Regions from separate parts of the Ignatzschineria sp. PL_is040 genome, predicted to be linked through region 1. Evidence: riboswitches for the same ligand, from Rfam matches in the RefSeq annotation. Region 1 holds a riboswitch; each other region holds the start of a gene.
What was found. Region 1 has a riboswitch for thiamine pyrophosphate ahead of thiC (phosphomethylpyrimidine synthase ThiC). Riboswitches for the same ligand answer to the same signal wherever they lie in the genome.
Positions count from the first base shown of each region.

Region 2: it holds a riboswitch for thiamine pyrophosphate, as region 1 does, so the genes downstream of both, AC0SAP_RS05070 (thiamine phosphate synthase) here and thiC (phosphomethylpyrimidine synthase ThiC) in region 1, are expected to answer to the same signal.
Region 3: it holds a riboswitch for thiamine pyrophosphate, as region 1 does, so the genes downstream of both, thiB (thiamine ABC transporter substrate binding subunit) here and thiC (phosphomethylpyrimidine synthase ThiC) in region 1, are expected to answer to the same signal.

Region 1 covers NZ_JBVPGU010000011.1:26,412-34,194, forward strand. Annotated here, with positions in the region: gene AC0SAP_RS09685 (FAD-binding and (Fe-S)-binding domain-containing protein) at 37-2,871, shown strand; gene AC0SAP_RS09690 (monooxygenase) at 3,022-3,333, shown strand; gene AC0SAP_RS09695 (hypothetical protein) at 3,474-3,767, opposite strand; gene AC0SAP_RS09700 (VOC family protein) at 3,800-4,408, opposite strand; gene AC0SAP_RS09705 (RidA family protein) at 4,846-5,316, opposite strand; TPP riboswitch at 5,726-5,839, shown strand; gene thiC (phosphomethylpyrimidine synthase ThiC) at 6,046-7,783, shown strand, end outside.
Region 2 covers NZ_JBVPGU010000002.1:319,241-327,023, forward strand. Annotated here, with positions in the region: gene AC0SAP_RS05055 (ThiF family adenylyltransferase) at 1-884, opposite strand, end outside; gene AC0SAP_RS05060 (thiazole synthase) at 1,019-1,789, opposite strand; gene thiS (sulfur carrier protein ThiS) at 1,791-1,997, opposite strand; gene AC0SAP_RS05070 (thiamine phosphate synthase) at 2,101-2,751, opposite strand; TPP riboswitch at 2,795-2,903, opposite strand; gene AC0SAP_RS05075 (extracellular solute-binding protein) at 3,051-4,148, shown strand; gene AC0SAP_RS05080 (AEC family transporter) at 4,160-5,077, shown strand; gene AC0SAP_RS05085 (sodium-potassium/proton antiporter ChaA) at 5,601-6,725, opposite strand; gene ispB (octaprenyl diphosphate synthase) at 6,888-7,783, opposite strand, start outside.
Region 3 covers NZ_JBVPGU010000003.1:212,618-220,400, reverse strand. Annotated here, with positions in the region: gene AC0SAP_RS06095 (hypothetical protein) at 1-39, opposite strand, end outside; gene AC0SAP_RS06090 (hypothetical protein) at 81-233, shown strand; TPP riboswitch at 678-801, shown strand; gene thiB (thiamine ABC transporter substrate binding subunit) at 849-1,904, shown strand; gene thiP (thiamine/thiamine pyrophosphate ABC transporter permease ThiP) at 1,974-3,566, shown strand; gene thiQ (thiamine ABC transporter ATP-binding protein ThiQ) at 3,734-4,405, shown strand; gene AC0SAP_RS06070 (response regulator) at 4,515-4,925, opposite strand; gene AC0SAP_RS06065 (NUDIX domain-containing protein) at 5,240-5,692, opposite strand; gene hemE (uroporphyrinogen decarboxylase) at 5,703-6,770, opposite strand; gene rpsB (30S ribosomal protein S2) at 7,183-7,783, shown strand, end outside.

The DNA.
Region 1 (7,783 bases):
GCGCATGAGATAGAAATAGATGTAGGAGAGCACGATATGTTAAAAGAGATTCCCGTTGATGCGGCGCATCAAAAGTTTGCAGAGAGCGCAAAAAAGATTGTGGGAGAGAAGGCGGTCTATACCGATTTCTTCTATCGATTTGCTTATGGCACAGATGCGAGTCTCTATCGCTATATCCCGCAGGTGGTGGTGCGTGCTGCTGATGAAGCAGAGGTGATCGAGCTGATCAAGGCGGCAAAAGCGTGCCAAGTTGCGCTCACCTTCCGCGCATCAGGAACATCGCTCTCTGGGCAGACATCGAGTGGCTCTGTCTTAGTGATGTTGGGAAATGCCTTCACTAAGTTAGAGATTAGCGAGGGTGGCGATCTTGTGACTGTCGGGCCGATGGTGATTGGCGCAATGGTCAACAAAGCATTAAAACCTTATCAGCGTAAAATTGGCCCCGATCCGGCATCGATCAATGTTGCGCGCGTGGGCGGGATTGTTGCCAATAATAGTAGCGGTATGTGTTGCGGCACAAAGCATAATAGTTACCATACATTGGCTGATATTCGTCTTGTCCTCAATGATGGAACGGTACTTGATACGCGTGATCCGGAGAGTGTGGCACAATTTCGTCAGAGTCATGCCAAATTTTTAGCGCATCTCGCTCAATTGCGTCAACGAATTATGGAAAATCCGCTCTTAAAAGAGAAGGTCGCGGTGAAGTATCGTATTAAAAATACCACCGGTTACGGCGTCAATGCGTTAATCGATTATGAAGATCCGATCGATATCTTAAAGCATCTTATTGTCGGTTCCGAAGGAACGCTCGGCTTTGTGAGTGAAGTAGTCTATCGTACGGTGCCGGAGTATGATCATAAAGCTTCTGCCTTTGTCTATTTCACCTCCCTAAGAGAGTGTTGTGAAGCGGTCAAAGCTTTACGGGCTGATGCTCCCGTTGAGGCCGTGGAACTCTTCGATGGCCGAACGCTTCATCTTGTGGGGGAAGAGATCCCCGATCTTCCCGGCTTCTTCTATCGTCCTCTCAATAAGGATAGCGCTTGTCTCTTGATTGAAACTATGGGGGAGAGCGCTGCAGAGTTGAGTAGAAAGATCGATAAGATCGAATCCGTTCTTGCTGATTACAATGTGGTGGAAGCCACAGGCTTTCAGACCGATCCTGAGATCACAACGCAATATTGGAATACACGAAAAGGGCTCTTTCCGATTGTGGCGAAAGGGCGTAAAAGTGGTGCGGCAATTATCCCGGAAGATGTGGTCTTCCCGATGGAGCATCTTGTTGAGGGAGTGCAGGCATTAACCGAGCTTTTTGAGAAACATAATTTCCCAGAAGCGACCATTATGGGGCATGCATTAGAGGGGAATCTCCACTTTATGTTAGCGCCGACGATGACATCGAAGAAGAAGATTAAACAGTTCGATGCCTTTATGGATGAGCTTGCCGAGGTGGTCGCCGTTAAATATAATGGTTCATTAAAGGGGGAGCATGGCACTGGACGTAATATCGCTCCCTTCGTTGAAGCAGAGTGGGGCGATGAGATCTATCAGGTGATGCGCGATATTAAAGCGCTCTTCGATCCCGATAAGATCTTCAATCCTGATGTCATTATTACCGATAATAAGAAGCTCCATATCACCTCTCTTAAGCAGATTCCGGTGGCGGATAAGTTGATTCATGATTGTGTTGAATGTGGTTTTTGTGAGCCGGCATGCCCTTCCGATGGTCTCTCATTAACACCGAGACAGCGTATTGTCGCTTACCGTAATATGCAGGCATTGCCAAGGACAGGGGAGAGCGGTAAGCTCTTTGCAAAGATGAATCGCGCCTTTCAATATGCCGGCATCGATACTTGTGCCGAGACGGGAATGTGTGCGCTTCGTTGCCCATTAGGGATCGATACCGGGAAATTTATCAAATCGATTCGCCCTGTTAATAGCCGTGCGCTGCTTCGTATTGCCGGCAATCACTTTGCTTTAGCTGAGAAGCGGATGCGTTTTACGGTCAATATAGCGCATAAAATCGGGATCGATCGTACGCACAATTTAACGCAGGCGGCTCATAAGATCTTTAAGGGAATTCCGGTCGTTCCAAAGGCGATGCCGGAGGTCTCCTCAAGCTTACCGGCATTACCGGTGCCGAGTAAGATTGAGAACTCTGTTGTCTACTTCACCACCTGTGTCAATCGTAATATGCAGGAGCTAAAGCGAGAGAAGGGTGGTGCGCCGGAAAATACCTTTGATCATGTGATCAGTCTGCTCCATAAAGCAGGTTTTACCCCATTCTTCCCCGATAAGATCTCCGGCATCTGTTGTGGACAGCCATTTGTTTCGGCAAAAGCCCCCTTAGAAGCAGATAAGATGGCGCGTCACCTCAATGAGGTTCTTCTTAAAGCCTCTCGCTATGGGGAGATTCCCATCTATGTGGATAATGCGCCGTGTGCTCTGCAGGTACATGATCTACAAAAACGGGGGCTGCTCGATGAGCGCTTGATTCTCTATCACTCTGTAGAGTTTCTGTTAAAAGAGGTCGCCCCGAAATTGACGATGAAGCCGAAGATCGACAAACTGCTCCTTCATACACCCTGTTCTGTGGCAAAAGATGGTGGTGGTGAGATGCTCTTTAAGTTAGCGCAAAAATGTGCGCGAGAAGTGGTCTCCACCAATATCGAGTGTTGTGGTTTTGGCGGTATGAAGGGTTTTACCGTGCCGGAGATCAATCAAAATAGTCTTCAACGTCTGCCAGCAACGGTGAAACAGGATTATGAGCTCGGTGCATCGATGAGTAAAACATGTCAGCTCGGTTTAACGACTCATACCGGATTGCAATTTAAGAGTATTGAAGCGCTCCTCGATGAGTGTGCGTTATAATGTCTCTATTAGGTAGTAGATTGTAGTAGATAGAGAAGTCAGATCGCTTCAGCCAAGTTCTCTATCGCTCTACTTCAGTTATCGATTTGATCGATAGCGTGATCGGTATGATCCGCGATTTAAGAATTTAAATAGAAGGAAAGAGTCATAATGATATTAGTACAGATGAATTTCGACTTCCCCATCGAGATGATGGGGGAAGCATTAACCGAAGGGGCGCAATCTTTAGCGGCAAGCATCAATGAAGAGCCGGGATTTCTCTCCAAAATCTGGATTGAAAATAGTGAAACGGCGGAGAGTGGCGGTATCTATCTCTTTAAAGATCGCGAAAGTGCCGAGAATTATGTGGCAATGCATTGTGCGCGTGTTGAAGCGATGGGCGCAAAAAATATTAGCGTGAAATATTTCTCCGTCAATGAGCCTTTAAGTGCCATTAATCAATTTACGGTGGCCTCTAAGTAGACTCCATCTCAATAGAGAAGAAAGAGTGAACCTTATCGATAGGATGATCGATCAGCTTCACTCTTTTTTGTTGATTTTAATTACGGGCATGCACCGGTAAAAATAGCGAGATGGTTGCTCCCGCGCCTCCATAAATTTTCTTAAGAATTATTGATTGATACAAAAAGAGCTGAACGGTGCCGGATCTTACTATCGCATTCTTCTACAAATCGCGCGCCGGCAAGAGGCAATCTCAATCGGCGGTCATTAAATCGCCGGCAATTATATCTCAAAAGTGATAATTTTCCCGGCATCAATGATGCCAACTTGCGGGCATGCACTGGTGAAAAGAGCGAAATGGTCGGCTCTCGCCACTCAACAGGCTCTCCTATTGGTTGAATCAATTCAACAACAGAAGCTGAATACTGCCGGATCTTACTATCGCGTTTTTCCACAAACCGCGCGCCGGCAGATAATGATTTTATCGTTAATCAAAACTCAACTTTGGACTCTTAGCCAAACCCCAATGGTAACCATTAGGATCGGAGATGATGGCAAAGCGATCTCCCCATGCAGAGTCGTAAGGTTCTGTAATAGCTGTTCCGCCGGCTTCTAATGCATTGCGGAAAGTCTGATCAACATCATCAACATAGAAATAGAAATAGCTTGTCAATTGTTGTTGTGGCATAAAATCGATCGGCGCACGAGTATCGGAACCACGAACATCTTGCGGAACAAACATTAAGATCAGCTCACCTAAATAATTCATCTCCACATGCTGACTCTCGGCACCCGGCCTATCCTCAAAGCGTAATTCAAAACCGAAAGCCTCTTGATAGAAACGTTTACTCTCTACTACATCAATAACGGTTAAATGGGGAACTAATAATCTAGAGGCGAGCCAAGGAGAACCGCTCTCTGTTGCCGCAAGCCGTTGCGCTTTTTGGCTCTCTACTTGATCATTCACCTGAAGTTGTGCTTTTTCTGCCATCACCATCTCTCCTCCCGTTATTAATGATAGGGATAATGCCATCGCCGGCAATAATCGCTTTTGAACCCTTTTATTAAGCGATTGTCTACTGTTTGAATGTTCCATCTCTTTCCCTTTGATTTTTTATTGTTATCTCTTGTTGTAATTTTTTGTCTCCTGAGATCACTCAGGGTAAGACAGTGAGTATTTTTGAAACTTCAAATAGAGATAGCACGATCTTTTCTTACTCTGCAAACAATGAGCGATCAATCGAGTAATAAAGAGGCAATGTTATGTATGGAATATCGCATGCTCTTTTTGTTAAAAGCTTGATTCTATCAATGATCTCAAGCTTAAAATAAAAAACTCCCAAACGTGGATAACGCTTGGGAGTTGTGTCAGTTTTATTATACTTTTTAGCGTGAAAGTTATACTTTCTGCTGTTTTGTAGGTAAAAAACTTTAATTTGTTTTGCTAGTTGAACCGTTTTCGAAGGAATCTTCTTCGGGTTGTATCATTTTTGATGCAGGTTCAACGTGAGTTGTAATCATTATCGCTGATGACTACTTCTTCTTCGCAGCAATTACTTCAATTTCGATTAACCATTCTGGGAATGCTAAACCTTTGACTTCAAATGCTGAACGAGCTGGAACTTTTGTCTCAGCGCCTTCACCGAAGAATTGTGAGTAACCTTTCATAAAGCCGGCAAAATCCATTTTACCAAGATCAGGATCAGCAACTAAGTAGACTTGCATTTTAACAATATCGCCCATCGTTAAACCTTGCTCTTCTAAGGTCTTTTTGATGGAGTTGAGAATACCAACAGTCTGCTCTTCTGTTGTACGAGCAAAAGTGCCATCTTCCAATTTTGGTGGAACTGCACCGCTGAGGTAGTAAGTCGTCACATCACTTGGGACTTCAACGACAGTTGAGATGGGGAACCCACCAGGAGCTGCTGTTCTTACGATATCATCTGCCATTGCGCCACCCATTGTTATCCCTGCTGCAAGCAGGATTGCTGTTAGTTTTTTCATTCCTATTTCCTTTTTTATCGATGTTATTCATCTTATCACCTCTTGTTAAGAAGTTGATAAAAGATCGCTCTTTTGAAGCGACTATTGATGATAACGATTTAAGGGTACCGTTCGATGCTCTCATTTATCTGCAAAGATGCAAAGAAGTGATAGCAACCCCTCTCTTATGAGTATTGGAAAGAGAGATAAATCGATCGGCAAGAACGGTGCATTATAGGGGTAAATAGCGGTGAGTAAAAGCAAATCTTCGAAAAGCGTATAGATTTTTAGCAGTTACTGCCGAAGCTCAAAAGCGATCCCGGCAGGGAAAGAATCTCTCAGGTCACTCTTTTTTCTTTCTTTCGCTTCATTTGCTTTTAAAGAGGAGACAAGCTATAACTGTAATGGTTTGCTCTATAAAAGGAGCAGATGATTTCGCTAGGGGTGCCCAATGAAGTTGGGCTGAGATTAGCATGAACTTATGCTTAAACCCTCAGGACCTGATCTGGCTAGTACCAGCGTAGGGAAGTAAACAATCTATAGTAGATCTGTAAAGCGTTAGAGATAGGCAGATGATTGGGTCATCAAGGATCAATCAGCTTGTTGCTAAAGAAGAATAGGTATCTACTGTGTCGATTAGGCCTGAGTTTTTCGCGATATGATCGTTGAAGCTCAGGTTTTTTTGTACCAATTTACGCCTATGCCAGAATCTCGTCTTTTATTTTTAGGATAATAAAGGAGAGGTTTTTTATGCCACAACAATCAATCACGTTAATGAAGCAGTTTCCCAAGAGTCGCAAAGTCTATGTTGAAGGCAGTCGACCCGATATTTTAGTGCCATTTCGTGAGATTGAATTGAGCGATACGCTTGGCCCGAAAGGGGAAGTGATCGAGAAGAATGAACCATTTCGCGTCTACGATACCAGTGGTCCTTATACTGATGAGAATTATCAAGTGGATCTCACAAAAGGGCTGCCGGCACTCAAAAGAGATTGGGTGATAGAGCGCGGCGATGTGGAGGAGTATGATGGCCGAGTAAAGAGTGCGCGTGATGATGGCTACAAGCGTGAAGATGATCCACGTATCAATGAGGGCGTATTCCCAGGGTTAAAGCGTAAACCTCTGCGTGCAAAACCTGGCATGAATGTGACACAGATGCACTATGCGCGTAAAGGGATCATTACGCCGGAGATGGAGTTTATCGCTATTCGCGAAGGGATGACGCCGGAGTTTGTACGTGATGAAGTCGCTGCAGGACGGGCGATTATTCCCTCAAATATCAATCATCCCGAAGCCGAACCGATGATTATTGGTAAAAATTTCCATGTGAAGATCAATGCCAATATCGGTAACTCAGCGATCACTTCTAATATCGAAGAGGAAGTGGAGAAGATGACTTGGGCAACCCGTTGGGGCGCTGATAACGTCATGGATCTCTCAACAGGAAAGGATATCCATAAAACGCGTGAGTGGATTATCCGTAACTCCGCAGTACCGATCGGAACAGTGCCGATCTATCAAGCACTCGAAAAAGTGAATGGTATTGCTGAAGATCTCAACTGGGAGGTTTTCCGCGATACGTTGATCGAACAAGCAGAGCAGGGGGTCGATTACTTTACGATTCATGCCGGCGTTCTGCTCCGTTATATTCCAATGACAGCCAATCGTGTGACCGGTATTGTCTCTCGTGGCGGATCGATCATGGCACAATGGTGTTTAGCACACCATAAAGAGAACTTTATCTATGAGAACTTTGAAGAGATCTGCCAAATTATGAAGCAGTATGATATCTCTTTCTCGCTCGGTGATGGCCTGCGTCCAGGATCGATTGCAGATGCTAATGATGAAGCGCAATTTGCAGAGCTTAAAACGCTTGGTGAATTGACAGAGATTGCCTGGAAGCACGATGTACAGACGATGATCGAAGGCCCAGGACATGTGCCGATGAATAAGATCAAAGAAAATATGGAGATGCAGGAGAAGTATTGTCACGATGCACCTTTCTATACCTTAGGTCCATTAACAACTGATATTGCTCCGGGATATGATCATATCACCTCTGCAATTGGTGCGGCGCAGATCGCTTGGTATGGCACAGCAATGCTCTGCTATGTGACACCGAAAGAGCACTTAGGACTCCCTAACCGTGAAGATGTGCGTGCCGGCGTTGTCACCTATAAATTAGCAGCGCATGCGGCTGACTTAGCGAAAGGGCATCCAAATGCACAAAAACGAGATGATGCGCTCTCAAAAGCACGTTTTGAATTCCGCTGGGAAGATCAATTCAATCTCGGTTTAGATCCAGAGCTTGCGCGTGAATATCATGATGAGACCCTCCCACAAGAGGCAGCGAAAGTCGCACATTTTTGCTCAATGTGTGGCCCTAAATTCTGCTCAATGCGTATCTCCCAAGATATTCGCCGTGAAGCACAAGCGAAAAACCTTGCCGAAGCACCGGAAGAAGTACGTGTTGTGATTGAAGGTATGA
Region 2 (7,783 bases), on a different contig from region 1:
CCATCACCACAGAGGCGCTGTGCTTCTCGATTTTTCTGATTCAGCGCAGGATAGGTAGGATTAGGCCCGCATGTTAGGCACTCCGGATCTTTAAGGCGATGAAGGGAGATATTTTGAGGATGAAAATCCCAAAGATCGATAGAGAAGAGGGTCTCTCTGACCGCCTCGCGATCGGCAAAAAATTTCATCGCTTCAGTGGTTTGGATACTAGAGATCATCTGCAATATGGGTTGAATCACCCCCACAGAGCTACAGGTATCATGACTCTCTAATGGGAGCGTCTGCAAAAGACATCGTAAACAGGGGGCAATCTCTTGATTCGATCGAATATTTCTATTCCGAATATTTCTATTCTCTAAAGAGATGTTAGATTTAGAGTCAAAATCAAAATCAAAATTAAAGTTATAACTCATGCCATAACTCTCTAGCGCTGAACCAAAAATCCAGGGGATACCCAACTTATAGCAAGCATCATTGATCAACATCCGTAATGCAAGATTATCGGTCCCATCGAGTAGTAGATCATGCCCTGCAATCAAGGATTCAATATTATCACTCGAAACATCAGCAATATGGGTACTAATCTCAATATCTTGATTGATCTTACTCAGATGCGCTTTAAGAGCGATCACTTTAGGTAGTGCTTTTTCCGCATCCTCCTCAGTAAAGAGCGTCTGCCGCTGTAGATTAGAGCGCTCGACAAAATCTCGATCGATCAATGTTAATCGCCCAAAACCAGCGCGCGTTAAAGTTTCCGCATGTTGAGCACCTAACGCCCCACAACCTAATATCACTACATTCGCACGATTAAATGCCTTGATCCCGGCAGTGCCAATCTTATAAAAACGGGCTAAACGATCATAACGGGAATCGATCTCACTCATCTACACTCTCTCTATCTCTTGAGGGAATTACACTCTAAATTATCACTCTATTTTATGATGAGACCCCACCGATTTGATGAGGCCCTTAAAATTAAAGCTCATTGCAAAGTTAAAGCTTATTACAAGGTCAGGGGTCAGGAGCTGATCAATCCTGTCAATGGACTACTTGCGGTGGCATGCCCCTTCATCGGCATCCGCTTTGCCTCATAAGCTAAGCGTCCCGCTTTTGTTGCAAGATTCATCGCTAATGCCATCTTGATGGGATCTTCACTATAAGCGACGGCACTATTCATCAAGACACCATCTGCCCCAAGCTCCATAGCAAAAGCAGCATCTTTGGGGCTCCCTAATCCGGCATCAACAATTACCGGCACAGTTGCTTGTTCAATAATATATTGCAGATTGAGCGGATTGATAATTCCTAAACCACTACCAATCGGTGAAGCTCCCGGCATAATGGCATGACAGCCCATCTCTTGCAGTCGTCTTGCTAAAACAACATCATCAGAGGTATAGACCAATACTGTCATCCCCTCTTCAAGGAGCATCTCTGTTGCCCGAAGCGTCTCTACAGGATCGGGTAGCAATGTTTTAGGACAGCCAATAATTTCCACCTTGACCATATCGCAAAGACCAGAAGCATGCGCAAGCTTTGCAGTTCTTACCGCCTCTTCTGCCGTATTTGCACCGGCAGTATTAGGGAGCAACTTATACTTTGTCAGATCGAGCGCTTCAAGAAGATCAGGTTGATTATCATCAAAGATATTCATACGACGAACAGCGAAAGTTAATACCTCCGATTCACTCGCCTCTACCGCCCCTTTCTGCTCCTCAAATGTGCGATATTTCCCTGTTCCTAAAAAGAGTCGGGAGTTAAATTCAAATTTTCCTATTTTAAGTGTCATCCTAGCCGCCGCCTACGAAATGTACAATTTCAAATTGATCACCAGCAACAACTGCTGTTGTTGCGTAATCTTCCTTTTTTACAACTTCACGATTCTTCTCAACAATAAAGAACCTTCGATTCTTTAGATCAAGGTGTTCAATCAGCTTGGCGATATTATCAATATCTGCCGCGATCTTAACCTTTTCACCATTAATCATAATCTTCATATAGTGATCTCCCTATCATTGATCTCCCTCTCATTGGCCTGCTAACTGATCTTTAGATAAAGATCCCTATCGATACCATTTCTGCTATCTTTATGATCTCTCCCTACTGCCCCGATCTCTGCTCTAAGATCTCTCTCAATGCTTTTGCCTTCAATCGTCCTCGCTCAATATCGAAAAGATGATTTGCCACAGGAAAGAGCGCCGACATCACAGCAACGCCATCGATATAGTCCCGTATCTTCGGTAATGTATCGACATCGATCCCGCCAATCGCAATCAATTTTCCCCGTGACTCTCCATCTTCACGATTAATCGTCTTAAATGCGGAGATTAAAGGCTCGATACCTAAAGCCGGATAATGTTTTTCACTGGTACGAAAAATATGGCCTAAATAGCCATAATCATAACGGGAGAGCTCCCGTTCAACAGCAGTGACCGTATGAAAAGAGCGGCCAAACTTCATCTCCGGAAAAGCATCTTGCATTCGCGCAATAGAGAGGCTCTGCTCTGTCAGATGGGTGCGAGAAATACCAAAAACTTGGGCAATATCCGCCCGATCATTCACAATCAATTTTTCAAGGGGAATTCCACGCGCTAAAATTCGCTCTATTAAAAGACCTAAACTTTTGGAAGAACGTGACTTTTCTCGAAGCTGAATATAATCCACATAAGGGGTAATCGCTTCGATCATTGCCACTAAATTTTCATCTGAAATGGTGGGGATATCTCTCGTTACGGCGTGTAATAATGTCATCTATTTTCTCCATTGCAGAGAGTCGGCACACACAGCCACGAGCGCAGTGTATTCGCCACTTTCCTCCGCTAGTATTAACTAGATCAGGTGATAAGAGTCCCGAAGTTCTACTTCAATCTCAGCTGTTTTCAACAGCACCTCTAGGGGAATAACAATCATTTTTTAATGTTTTTTCAGTCGATTTTGAGTATAGAAGATCTCACCCCTTTGAGCAAATCTCTTTTTTTTAGGGCTATCATCTTCTCCCCTTTTATGCTAAAAATCAGAATTCGATATCTTTCTATGAGGAGAAGATCTCAATGCGCGCTATTTTTCGCTTAATCACTCTCACCGCTCTCTGCGGATTGACACAGTTCTCAATGGCTAAAGAGCCCACTAAAGAGTTAAAGATCTATAACTGGGTCTCCTATATCGATCAAGAGCTGATCGATGAATTTACGGCACAAACTGGCATTAAAGTGATTGCGGATGCTCTAGATAGCAATCAGACGCTACTCGCTAAAACGCTCACTGGCAATTCTGGATATGATATTGTTGTCCCTTCTGATTTTGCCGTCACCTATCTGATGGAAGCAGATCAACTGCTAAAACTCGATAAGGAGAAGATTCCCAATTATAAAAATATTTGGCCTTTTGCACTTGAGAGTCTCTCATCTTTTGAAAATATCAATGATTACGCCATTCCCTATTTTTGGGGAACTACCGGAATAGGCTTTGATGCAGCAAAGATCAAAGAACTTGCACCCGATGCACCACTCGATTCTTATGCGTTACTGCTCGATCCACAATATGCCTCAAAAATGGCTGAGTGTGGTATCTATGTACTCGATAGCCCAATTGAGACAACGCCACTGATCAATATGTATCTTGGAATCGACCCAGAGTCGACCGATAAAAAAGATATCGAACAGGTGCAAGCAACATTAGAGAGCATTCGTCCCTATGTAAAAAAATTTCACTCATCAGAATATATTAGTGCGATTGCCAATGGCGATGCCTGTCTTGCGGTAGGTTGGTCTGGTGATTTCTTTATTGCTAAAAATGCCGCAGAAGAGATGGGAAGAGAGAATGATATCCAATATATCCTCCCCAAAGAGGGAACCATTGTCTGGTTTGATGAGATGGTGATTCTCAAAGATGCGAAAAATGTGGATGAAGCGTATCAATTTATCAATTTTATGTTAGATGCTAAAAATAGTGCGCGCGCTGCAAACAAGATTATGTTCCCCACCGCAAATGAGGCCGCATTTGAGTATATTGAGCCGGAACTACGCAATAATCCGATCATCTTCCCCTCGGAAGAATCTTTAAAAAATGTTCATATTAAGCGCCCCTATGATCTTCGCCAACAGAAAGCACTCACGCGTATGTGGATTAAGATGAAGAGTGGTCAATAGGAAAAAATCGGATGTTTGCAACGCTCTTATCGGTCATTCCTATCTTTGGACTTGTAATGACAGGATTTATCGCAAAACGATTCCTCCCGAGCCATGATCTCTGGAAGGGGATTGAAGCCTTGGTCTACTACCTCTTCTTCCCCATCTTACTGATTTTAGAGATCTCAAAAGCAAACTTCTCAGAACCGGGGTTGATAGAGGCGCTGTTAGCTACTTTTTTTGCAACGCTTCTTATCGCCCTCTTACTCTTTCCGATCAAACACTTTTTTAAGATCGAAAATCGACTCTTTACCTCCATTTTTCAAGGCGGAACACGTTATAACTCCTATGTCTTTTTAGCGCTATCACAATCGCTTTTTGGCAGTCCCGGCATTATTATTGCCGGTGTTTTTATGGCCTATATGATTATCACCATCAATATTCTCTGTATCTCTGTTCTCAACCTCTATGGGAGCAATCAGAGTGGGAAAAAGAGTCTTGGGGGAATATTGCTCGCCCTTCTTAAAAACCCGCTCATTATCGGAGTTCTGATCGGAATTGCCGCCAATCTTCTGCAGATCGAGTTAAGTGGTCCATTTAAACAATGGATGCTCTATCTTGGCAATAGCGCAACTCCTTTGAGCCTGATGTCCGTCGGTGCGGGGCTAATTATTATGATGGATGCCGGCAAGATGAAAGCGATCACATTTGCAATTGCTCTCAAACTACTTTTAATGCCGGCCATCACTATTTTTCTCTTAAAGATATTGGGGGTTGAAGGAGTCACTGCCGGCATTGCACTACTCTTTGCCACGATGCCCTCTGCCGGCAATGCCTATATCCTCTCAAGGCAGATGGGAGGTGACTCCGATGCTATGGCCTCGATAATCACCTGGAGCACCCTGCTCTCCATCATCACAATCCCACTGATTATGAGTGTAGTGTCCTAATATTAAGATACAAAAAATATTACTATCCATCACTCGATAATGCTATTTTAGAAAGTATCTTCTCCCTATCAATAAAAGTGTGATCAACACAGCAGCAAAAGTTACAAAACACCTGTTAAATCATACTATTGAATTAAAATATCTCTAATAAAGCCTAAAAGGTGATACTGTGATTTTGCAGTCTAGTAGCATAACATCAAGAAGAAACAACCACACTCGATATGGTTGATACCAGTAAGCCATTACAGAATATCTGGACACAGATATGGCTGCAACAGTTGAAACCTTACACTAATGTGCAGAAGCGACCAGCGTTATCGTCGCGGTATTAGCATAAATACTTTTTTCTAGTATTGAAAATACCAACATGCCGGCATACGATTGTTAAAAGAACATGATCGTTCTCTCCGGCAGCACTCAAATCTTCTTACTTCAGATAGCAAAAAAGCACCATCAATGATGATGCCTTTCCATATTCCTAACTCTCTACTCTATAGAGCAAGATCGATTTGAACATTGTTCTCTATTCACCGCCTAATAGCAACATTAAAAATGCGCCAAAAATGACAAGATGAGCAACACCATCCACCTTATTGGTTCGGCCACTATCAAATGTTGCCTGGCAGAGTACAAATAATCCTGCTAACAGAACAACATCGGTAATGGGCAGACCTAAAACAATCTGATGCCCTGTTAAGAGAGAGATAATAACCACCGCAGGAACGGTTAGAGAGATTGTTGCTAAAACAGAACCGAAATACATATTAACTGCGCGTTGTAACTTATTATTCAAGACTGCTCGCATCGCACCTAATCCTTCCGGCGCAAAGATCAAAATCGCCACAATCAACCCTGTTAAAGTTTTCGGTGCATTGAGATTATCGAGAAGAGATTCTAAAGGAGCTGAATCCACCTTAGTAATTGCAACCACCGAGATCAGATGAATCACCAACCAGATACCATGCCAAAGATTGGAATGTGGAGAGGGAATCCCTTCATGATTCTCATCCTGATCTTCATGATCATAGATAAAGAGATTCTGATGCGTTCTTGTCTGAATCACAAGGAAAACAGCGTAAAGAACAGCTGAAAGAAATGCTACAACAATTAATTGTCCTTTGCTAAAGGCTCCACCCGGCATAAAGCTTGGTAGAATCAAAACCACTAGAACAAGTGGAATAATCGCTGTTGTATATTGCGTCACCCCACCTAAATTGACATGTTGTGTCTTAAACTTTCGCCCCCCTAAAAGTAGCGAAATCCCCACAAAACCACTAATTACTAACATAATTAATGAATAGAGCGTATCTCGCATCAGTGTGGCATAAGGATCGACCCCATTCTCCCCAACACCAGGACTTGATGACATCACCGCCGTAATTAAGCTCACCTCTAAGATCACAACTGAAAGACTCAAGATCAACGAACCATAAGGCTCTCCTAAGCGATGGGCAAAGATATCTGCATGACGCACCACACTAAAGGCACTATAGAGAATAGCCACTAATGAGATGAGATTAATTAAGATCAAAAAAAGGGTCGATTTCGTACTTCCAAAAAAGAGATCAAATGCAATTACAGTAATTGCCAATAGGAGCGCATACTCCTTATGCCGCGTTCCTCTCTTTTCACTCACTACTTCACTCATCTGCAACTCCTCTTGCTAACTGTTGTCGATATAGCCTATTGTTCTATTATCTCACTTTATAAATTAAGACGTTAAAAAAATCGAGAGTATAAATTAAAGGCAATAAAAAAAGGATGTTGCCATCCTTTCTTCAACTTCGATCACTCTTGATAAAGCTGCTCTCTAAAATTTTCGCTCTACAGCATAATTTGCCAATGTTTTCAGCGCTTCTTTATAAGGAGATTCTGGTAGACGGCTCAATGCTTCAATCGCAAGCTTTGCTTGCGCAACTGCTACTTGATGTGTGTAATCGAGCGATTTTGTCTTCTCAATCACCGCTAAAATAGCATCTAATTTTGAGATATCGGCATTGACAAGTGCATCTTGAATTAAGGCTGCTTCTTCTTCCGTCCCTGCACGCATCGCATAGATCAAGGGGAGCGTCGGTTTTCCTTCTGCAAGATCATCCCCGGTATTTTTACCCATCTCTGCGGCCGTTGCGGTGTAGTCTAAGATATCATCAATCAATTGAAACGCTGTCCCTAGATACATGCCGTAAGTTGCCAGCTCTTTTTCAAAATCATCGCCTCCCGCTTCTCGCGTTAGGATTCCGGCAACTGCCCCGGCAGCTTCAAAAAGACGCGCCGTCTTAGAGTAGATGACATTCATATAATTCTCTTCGGTGGTATCGGGATCACCAATATTCATCAACTGCATCACCTCCCCTTCTGCAATCACATTTGTCGCATCAGAGAGAATCCGCATAATAGGCATCGAATCGAGACTGACCATCATCTGGAAAGAGCGAGTATAGATAAAGTCGCCCACAAGGACCGCGGCCTCATTTCCCCACAACTCATTGGCGGTCTCTCGACCACGACGCATATCGGAGTGATCAACGACATCATCATGAAGAAGCGTTGCCGTATGAATAAACTCAATCAAGGCAGCCGCCGTGATATGCCCTTCTCCCTCATACCCTGCAGCACGCGCAGCAAGAAGCGTAATCAAGGGCCGTAAACGTTTGCCGCCAGATGAGACAATATATTGTCCGACTTGATTGATCAGGACGACATCTG
Region 3 (7,783 bases), on a different contig from region 1:
GCATGCACCGGTTAAAAGAATAAAATGGTAGGCTCCCACCCTCCCATAAACCTTTTTATTTGTTGAAACAAAAGAAGTTAATGAGTTGCCGGAAATCACCTCTGCACGCTTTCACAGATCTCATGCCGGCAAGTATCGTTACCTTAACGATTAGTTATACTGAAATAAAAAGGGCTGATGCAGTGCCGGTCCTTACTATCGCATTCTTCCAGAAGTTACGCGCCGGCAAATAGGTATCAAAGATGCCAGACTCCGGGCATGCACCGGTTAAAAGAATGAAATGGTAGGCTCCCGCCGCTCAACAAACTCTCTTAAGAATCATCAAAATGATTCATTGAGACAAAAGAAGCTAAATGGTTGCCGGCCCTCACTATCGCATTCTTCCAGAAGTTACGCGCCGGCAAATAGGCATCAAAGATGCCAGACTGCGGGCATGCACCGGTTAAAAGAACAAAATGGTTAGCTCCCGCCGCTCAACAAACTCTCTTAAGAATCATCAAAATGATTCATTGAGACAAAAGAAGCTGAACGGTTGCAGGATCTTACTATCGCATTCTTCCAGAAGTTACGCGCCGGCAATGGACAGCAAAGATGCCGAACCTCGAAAAGGTGCCCGCATGGGCTTTTACTTAATATCTTGTTCTGTTTACAGTTCTTACCAAAGCTTCTACAATAGCTCTATCTCAACGGGGTGCTGTTACTTTAGGTCGATCGAATCAAATCGACAAGTAATAGCTGAGATTTTACCCGTCGAACCTGATCCGGACAATACCGGCGGAGGGATTTGAGAATCGAGATGCCTGCGGGCTCTTCCTCAAATCCTGTGACACACTTACACAGGAGCCGTTATGATAAATCGAACCCTTTCTTCCCCCCTTCAACGTCTTTCCCACGCTTTTCGTAAACCGCTTCGCCGAACTTTGTTGGTGGCATCGCTATTATTGTCGAGCTTAACGACGCTGGCTTTTGCGGAAAAACCGACATTAACCGTCTATACCTACGATTCCTTCGTCGCCGAATGGGGCCCTGGGCCGCTAATTAAAGAGCGCTTTGAAAAAACGTGCGATTGTGAGTTGAAACTAGTCTCACTAGGCGATGGGGTTTCACTTCTCAATCGTCTGCGTATGGAGGGGAAAAAGAGTAAAGCGGATCTGATCCTCGGACTCGATAATAACTTGATTGCCGCCGCAGAAGAGACCGATCTCTTTACGCCGGCGAATATCGATCAATCGATGTTGAAATTACCGATCGAATGGGAGTATAAAACCTTTATTCCCTACGATTATGGCTACTTTGCCTTTATCTACGATAAACGCAAGATCGACAATCCCCCAACAAGTATGGATGAGCTCCTAGATCCTGAAAACAAGTGGAGCATCATCTACCAAGATCCCCGTACTAGCACGCCGGGATTAGGCCTTCTTCTCTGGATGGAGAAGATCTACGGTCAAGCAACAGAATCGGCATGGGAAAAGATGGCGAAAAAGACCGTCACTGTCACTAAAGGTTGGAGCGAATCATATGGGCTCTTCCTGAAAGGTGAGAGCGACTTTGTCTTAAGCTATACCGCATCGCCGGGCTATCAGATGCTCTATGATAATGATGATAACTACGCAGCGGCACTCTTTGATGAAGGACACTATCTACAGATAGAGGTGGCAGCAAAATTGAAAGCAAGCCCCCATCCGGAACTTGCCGATCAATTTCTCCAATTTATGTTAACGCCGGAATTTCAGGAGACATTACCGACCACCAACTGGATGTATCCTGTGATCGATATCCCCTTACCGCCGGTCTATAAAGCATTACCATTGCCGGCAAAAGCGCTACTCTTTAGTGCAGAAGAGGTGGCGAAAGAACGCCAAAATTGGATAAAAGTCTGGCAATTTGCCGTAAGTCGATAGAAGTTGTAATGACTATCCGTGATGACTATTCGTAATGACTTTTATGATCCCTCTCTATGATCCCTCTCTATGATTAATCGGCAATTGATCCCCGGCTTGATCGCCTCAACGATCCTCGTGACTGTGGCGCTTCTTGCCTTTGGGGCGCTCTGGTGCTTCTCCCCTTCAATCTCTCTTGCGGAGATTTTTGGGGATCGCTACCTGTGGCATGTTATCGGCTTTACCTTCTATCAGGCGCTACTGTCGGCACTGCTATCGGTCGGCCCGGCGATTTTGCTAGCTCGAGCGCTCTATCGTCGCCGATTTGTCGGGCGCACACTGCTCCTTCGCCTCTCAGCAATGACCTTAGTCCTTCCGGTTTTAGTGGCGGTTTTTGGTATTCTCTCGATCTATGGCAAAAGTGGCTGGCTCGCAACGCTTCTCCAACTCTTTGGGCTGGAGTATCACTTCTCCCCTTATGGTCTACAGGGGATTCTACTTGCACATGTCTTCTTCAATCTCCCCTTAGCAACGCGCATGTTGCTACAAGCTTTAGAAGGCATCTCGGTAGAACAGCGGCAGATCGCCGCACAATTGGGGCTCAATGAGTGGCAACAATTTCGCATTATGGAGTGGTCCTATCTTCGCCGGCAACTTCTTCCGACCGCAGCGCTCATCTTTATGCTCTGCTTTTCAAGCTTTGCCACCGTCCTTGCATTAGGGGGCGGACCGCGCGCAACGACGATAGAACTTGCGATCTACCAAGCTTTAAGTTACGACTTTGATCCCGGAAGAGCCGCTATTTTAGCGCTGATTCAGCTCTTTTTCTGTATCGGCTTGATGTTAGTGAGTCAACGCCTCAATAGTGCCTTTGCCGTAGGGACGACAACGCGCCGATCCTGGTTTGATCCGGCAGATAATCGCTTTCGCCAAGTACGAGATTTTGTGGTGATTATGATCGCCCTGCTCCTGCTCCTGCCACCATTGATTGCGATCATTATTGATGGACTCAATCGCCGTGTGTGGGAGGTATTACAACAATCGGCCCTCTGGCAAGCCACCTTCACCTCACTCTTTATCGCCATATGTGCGGGCCTATTAGCGGTGACACTCACCATGATGCTGCTCTGGAGTAGCCGAGAATTGCGTCTCCGCCGAGCCGTTAAATGGGGGCAAACGATGGAGTTGAGTGGCCTCTTAATTTTAGCGATGCCGGGAATTGTATTGGCGACAGGATTTTTTATCCTTTTTAATGAGACGATCGGTATTCCCCAATCGCCCTATGCATTAGTGATTTTGACCAATGCCCTCTTAGCGATTCCCTATGCCCTTAAGGTGCTTGAAAACCCGATGCGCGATCTAGCAGAGCGTTACAATCCACTCTGCCACTCATTAGCCATTAGCGGCTGGCGCCGATTAAGAATTATCGAACTTCGCGCACTCAAAAAGCCGATCGCCCAAGCGCTGGCATTTGCCTCTGTCATCTCCATTGGTGATTTTGGTGTCGTGGCGCTCTTTGGAAATGAGGATTTCCGCACCCTTCCCTACTATCTCTATCAGCAATTAGGCGCCTATCGCACCAATGATGGCGCTGTGACGGCGATGCTACTACTCCTTCTCTGCTTGATGCTCTTCACATTTTTAGAGAAGATTTCAGGACGCGCTATCGGAGAAGAAAAATGACAAACAGAATGATCGAACTGAAGAATATTCGCTACCATTTAGAGCGCTCGAAAGCGGAGGAGAAAGCGGATAGAAAAGCTGATAAAAAAGCCGACAAAAAAGTGGGGAAAAGGGTTCATCAAGAGAACCTAAAGAGCAAAACCGACAGAGAGGCAGCTCCCCGATTAATGCAATTAATGCAATTTGATTGCACCATCGAGCGCGGGGAGAGAGTCGCCATTATGGGCCCAAGTGGTGCCGGGAAGAGTACCCTTCTCAACCTTATTAGTGGCTTTCAATATCCAGAAACAGGCGAGATTCTCCTCAATGGCAGCGACTTTACAACGCTGCCGCCAGCAAAACGCCCTGTATCGATGCTCTTTCAGGAGAATAATCTCTTTAGCCATCTGAGCGTTCGGCAAAATATCGGCTTAGGGATCGCACCGACACTGCGCCTAAAAGCAGAGGAGCAGAAAACTGTTGCAGCCATTGCAGAGCAGGTGGGGCTTACAGAGTTTCTCGATCGCTTGCCAGGACAACTCTCCGGCGGACAACGACAGAGAGTCGCCCTTGCACGTTGCTTTATACGCGAGCAACCGATTCTGCTACTCGATGAACCCTTCTCTGCCCTCGATCCGGCCCTGCGTCATGAGATGCTTCTCTTACTCGAAGAGCGTTGCCGTGCGCGTGATATCACCCTGCTGATGGTCTCCCACAATATTGAAGATGCGCATCAAATTGCGCCTCGAACGTTAGTGATCGATCAAGGGAGAATCGCTTATGATGGCGCCACTGAAAAGCTCCTGAGCGGGGAAGATCCTGCTGCGCTACTATTGGGAATCTCAAGCGAGGAGAGATAACTCCCTCATTAAAAAATGTTAAAAAAGTGCCCAAAAAAATGCCATCAAAATTGATGGCACTTATTGATGATACTTATTGATGGCACTCTGCCGACTTATATGAGATATCTTAAATCTCTGCCGGTATCATTTCACCATCAATCAAGGGGACCTGATACTCTTCCCACAACTTTTTGATGCGTTCAAAGAGGATTAAAGGATCTGCCTTTTTACTAATAATGCCCAAAAGTGCCGGCGGGCGAGGAAGAGAGTGCAGCACTAAACGATCATTTTGCGTCACAATAATGCCGGGAACCTCTTTCGGCGCTAACTGCTTTTGTAAGAGATCTAAAGTCTCAACACCGGTGATAACAGGAAGGATCAGATCGACAATAATCAGATCGGGCGTATAGCCGGCATTTAAGAGCCTTGCCGCCTCCGCATAATGAAAGCAATATTGACACTGCTCCGCGTTAAAGAGCCCCCGAAACTTCTCCTGAAGTGAAGCATCTTCCGTGACTAATAGAATTCTCTCTAACATTAACATTGACGCTCCTTTTGACCACGATTTAACATTTGTTACCCAACCTTGAGTGATCTCTCTCATCACTCCCGTATCGCTTGATCTTTCTCTCTTTCCACCGACTTGATCCATCAACTTGATCGATCAACTTGATTTGTTTGCTTGACTTATTTACTTAACGCGTTTACTTGATCTTTTCATTACAGCGCTAAAATAATCTCTAGAACGAAAGAGTGCCGAGCAAGTATGCTTCGGCACTATTCATTCATCGCATTGAGATAATCTCATTGGACTCATATCATTGAGGTCATCTCATTGATGCGCATATCTCGCTAACGGTTTCCGGATACTCGACGATCATAAGCTAGAAAGGTATCTGACCAAAGAATCACTTCTTGAACTCTTGGCGTCACTCGCCGTAGCGCTTCAGCTCGGGTGACCCAAGCCCATTCGCTATGCTCAGGTCTTCCTAGTTCTGGATTGATCGGTAGACGAATGCCGCGACGCTTTGTCTCGGCAACATAGTATCGTGCCACCTTCTTACCGCGAAAGTAGGGATCTGTCTCAAAATAGTCATATCCCCATGGAAAGGTGAGATCCCGAATGGTTGTCTCCTCTCGCACTTCCCGTAATGCTGTCTCTAAAGGGGTCTCTCCTGCTTCGACCTGCCCTTTGGGAAAGTCCCAAAAGTTATAAGCTCGGAGCAGAAGATAACGAAACTCCCGTCTATCCCATCGTACAATGACCGCTCCACAAGATAAAATCTCAGGAGGACTCTGTTTCATCTATTAGCCTTTAGTGATACTCGGGGCTAAACTCACGAACAGCGTCAACCATGGCTTTAACATTCTCAGGATCGATTCCCGGATGAATCCCATGCCCTAAGTTAAAGATATGGCCTTCATCTGCAGCCACTTTACCAAAGCCGGCAAGTACCTTCTTCACATTTTCACGCACGATTTCAGGCGTTGAGTAGAGAACACCCGGATCCATATTCCCTTGAAGCACAACCTGCTTACCTACTAAAGCTTTCGCTTCAGCAATATCGGTCATCCAATCTAAACCTAAGCCATTAGCACCAATAGCCGCTTGCTCTTTAAGCCACATGCCCCCATTTTTCGTAAAGACGATTGAAGGGATCTTCTGACCATCATACTCCGTGATAAGGCCGGCAAGGATCTTCTCCATATAACGGAGTGAGAACTCTTGGTAATGCTCTTTCGATAAGATGCCGCCCCAAGTATCAAAGATCTGAACTGCCGCTGCACCATTTTTAATCTGGGCGTTGAGATAGTCGATCACGATATCGGAGAGCTTATCGAGCAGTTGATGCATCTCTCTTGGATGCTCATACATAAAACCGCGCACCTTACCAAAATCTTTACTACCGCCCCCTTCAATCATATAGGTGGCAAGTGTCCAAGGGCTTCCGGTAAAACCGATTAGTGGCACTTCATTCTTCAATGCTTTACGAATGGTTGATACCGCATTCATCACATAGCCTAGTGAATCTTCCACATCAACCACTGGGAGTTTTGCAACTTGTGCAGGATCGGTAATCGGCGTTTCAAATACAGGACCTTTCCCAGGAACAAAGCTTAAACCTAAGCCCATTGCATCTGGGATTGTTAAGATGTCAGAGAAGAGAATCGCAGCATCAAAACCGAAACGATCGATTGGCTGTAATGTTACTTCACAGGCGAGATCGGCATTACGGCAGAGCGCCATAAAATCACCCGCTTCTGCACGCACTCGGCGATACTCTGGTAGATAACGCCCTGCTTGACGCATCATCCAGACAGGAGTTCTATCTACTTTCTCTTTTAAAAGGGCACGAATAAAACGATCATTTTTATAAGTCATTGTTCTGTCCTAACACTCAATTTATATCGGCACGATTATACCATATTCCCCCTTTCCCCTCTCTCTTTATTATTTTAAATCGCTAGCTTATAAGGCTTTTTTGGACTATAATACGGGGCTTGCTATTTTGATTACTTTCTACTCATTGAGCCACTCATTGAGAGGGGTAACAAGGGCAAAGAAGGCTGGATTAACCCTTTTTATGACCCATAAACGGAAGGGCTATTCCGGTAAAATTTAACTTAAACTACTCACAGATGAAAACTCCTAGACGGGGGTGCTCTGTAGCTCTTAACTTCTCAATATCACTTCTTCTTCAAAAAAGCGTGTAGAGAGGTGCCCAAGAACTATCTAGAGTTACGTCTTAGGAAAATCTGGAGGCTTAACCCTAAATTTACAAAGGAAATTATATATGTCACAAGTTTCAATGCGCGATATGCTCGAAGCGGGCGTTCACTTTGGTCACCAAACTCGTTTCTGGAACCCAAAAATGAAGCCTTACATCTTTGGATCACGTTCTAAAATTCATATCATTAACTTAGAAGAGACGCTTCCAATGTTTAATGATGCGATGAACTTTATCTCTAAAGTAGCTTCACAAAATGGTCGTATCCTTTTTGTGGGTACAAAACGCGCAGCATCTGACATTATCACAGAGCAAGCGAAACGTGCAGGTATGCCTTACGTTAACCATCGCTGGTTAGGTGGTATGCTGACTAACTTCAAAACTGTTCGTAACTCAATTCGCCGTCTTCGTGAAATCGAAGAGATGCAAGAAGATGGTTCTATCGAGCGCTTGACGAAAAAAGAAGGTATTTTATTAGAGCGTGAAGTTGCGAAGCTCGAAAAAAGCCTTGGCGGTATTAAAGATATGCCTAATATTCCGGATGCGATCTTCATTATTGATGTTGGCTATGAGAGCAACGCGGTAGCTGAAGCGAAAAAAATGGGTATTCCGGTAATCGGTGTTGTAGATACAAACAGCTCACCAGAGAATATCGATTACGTTATTC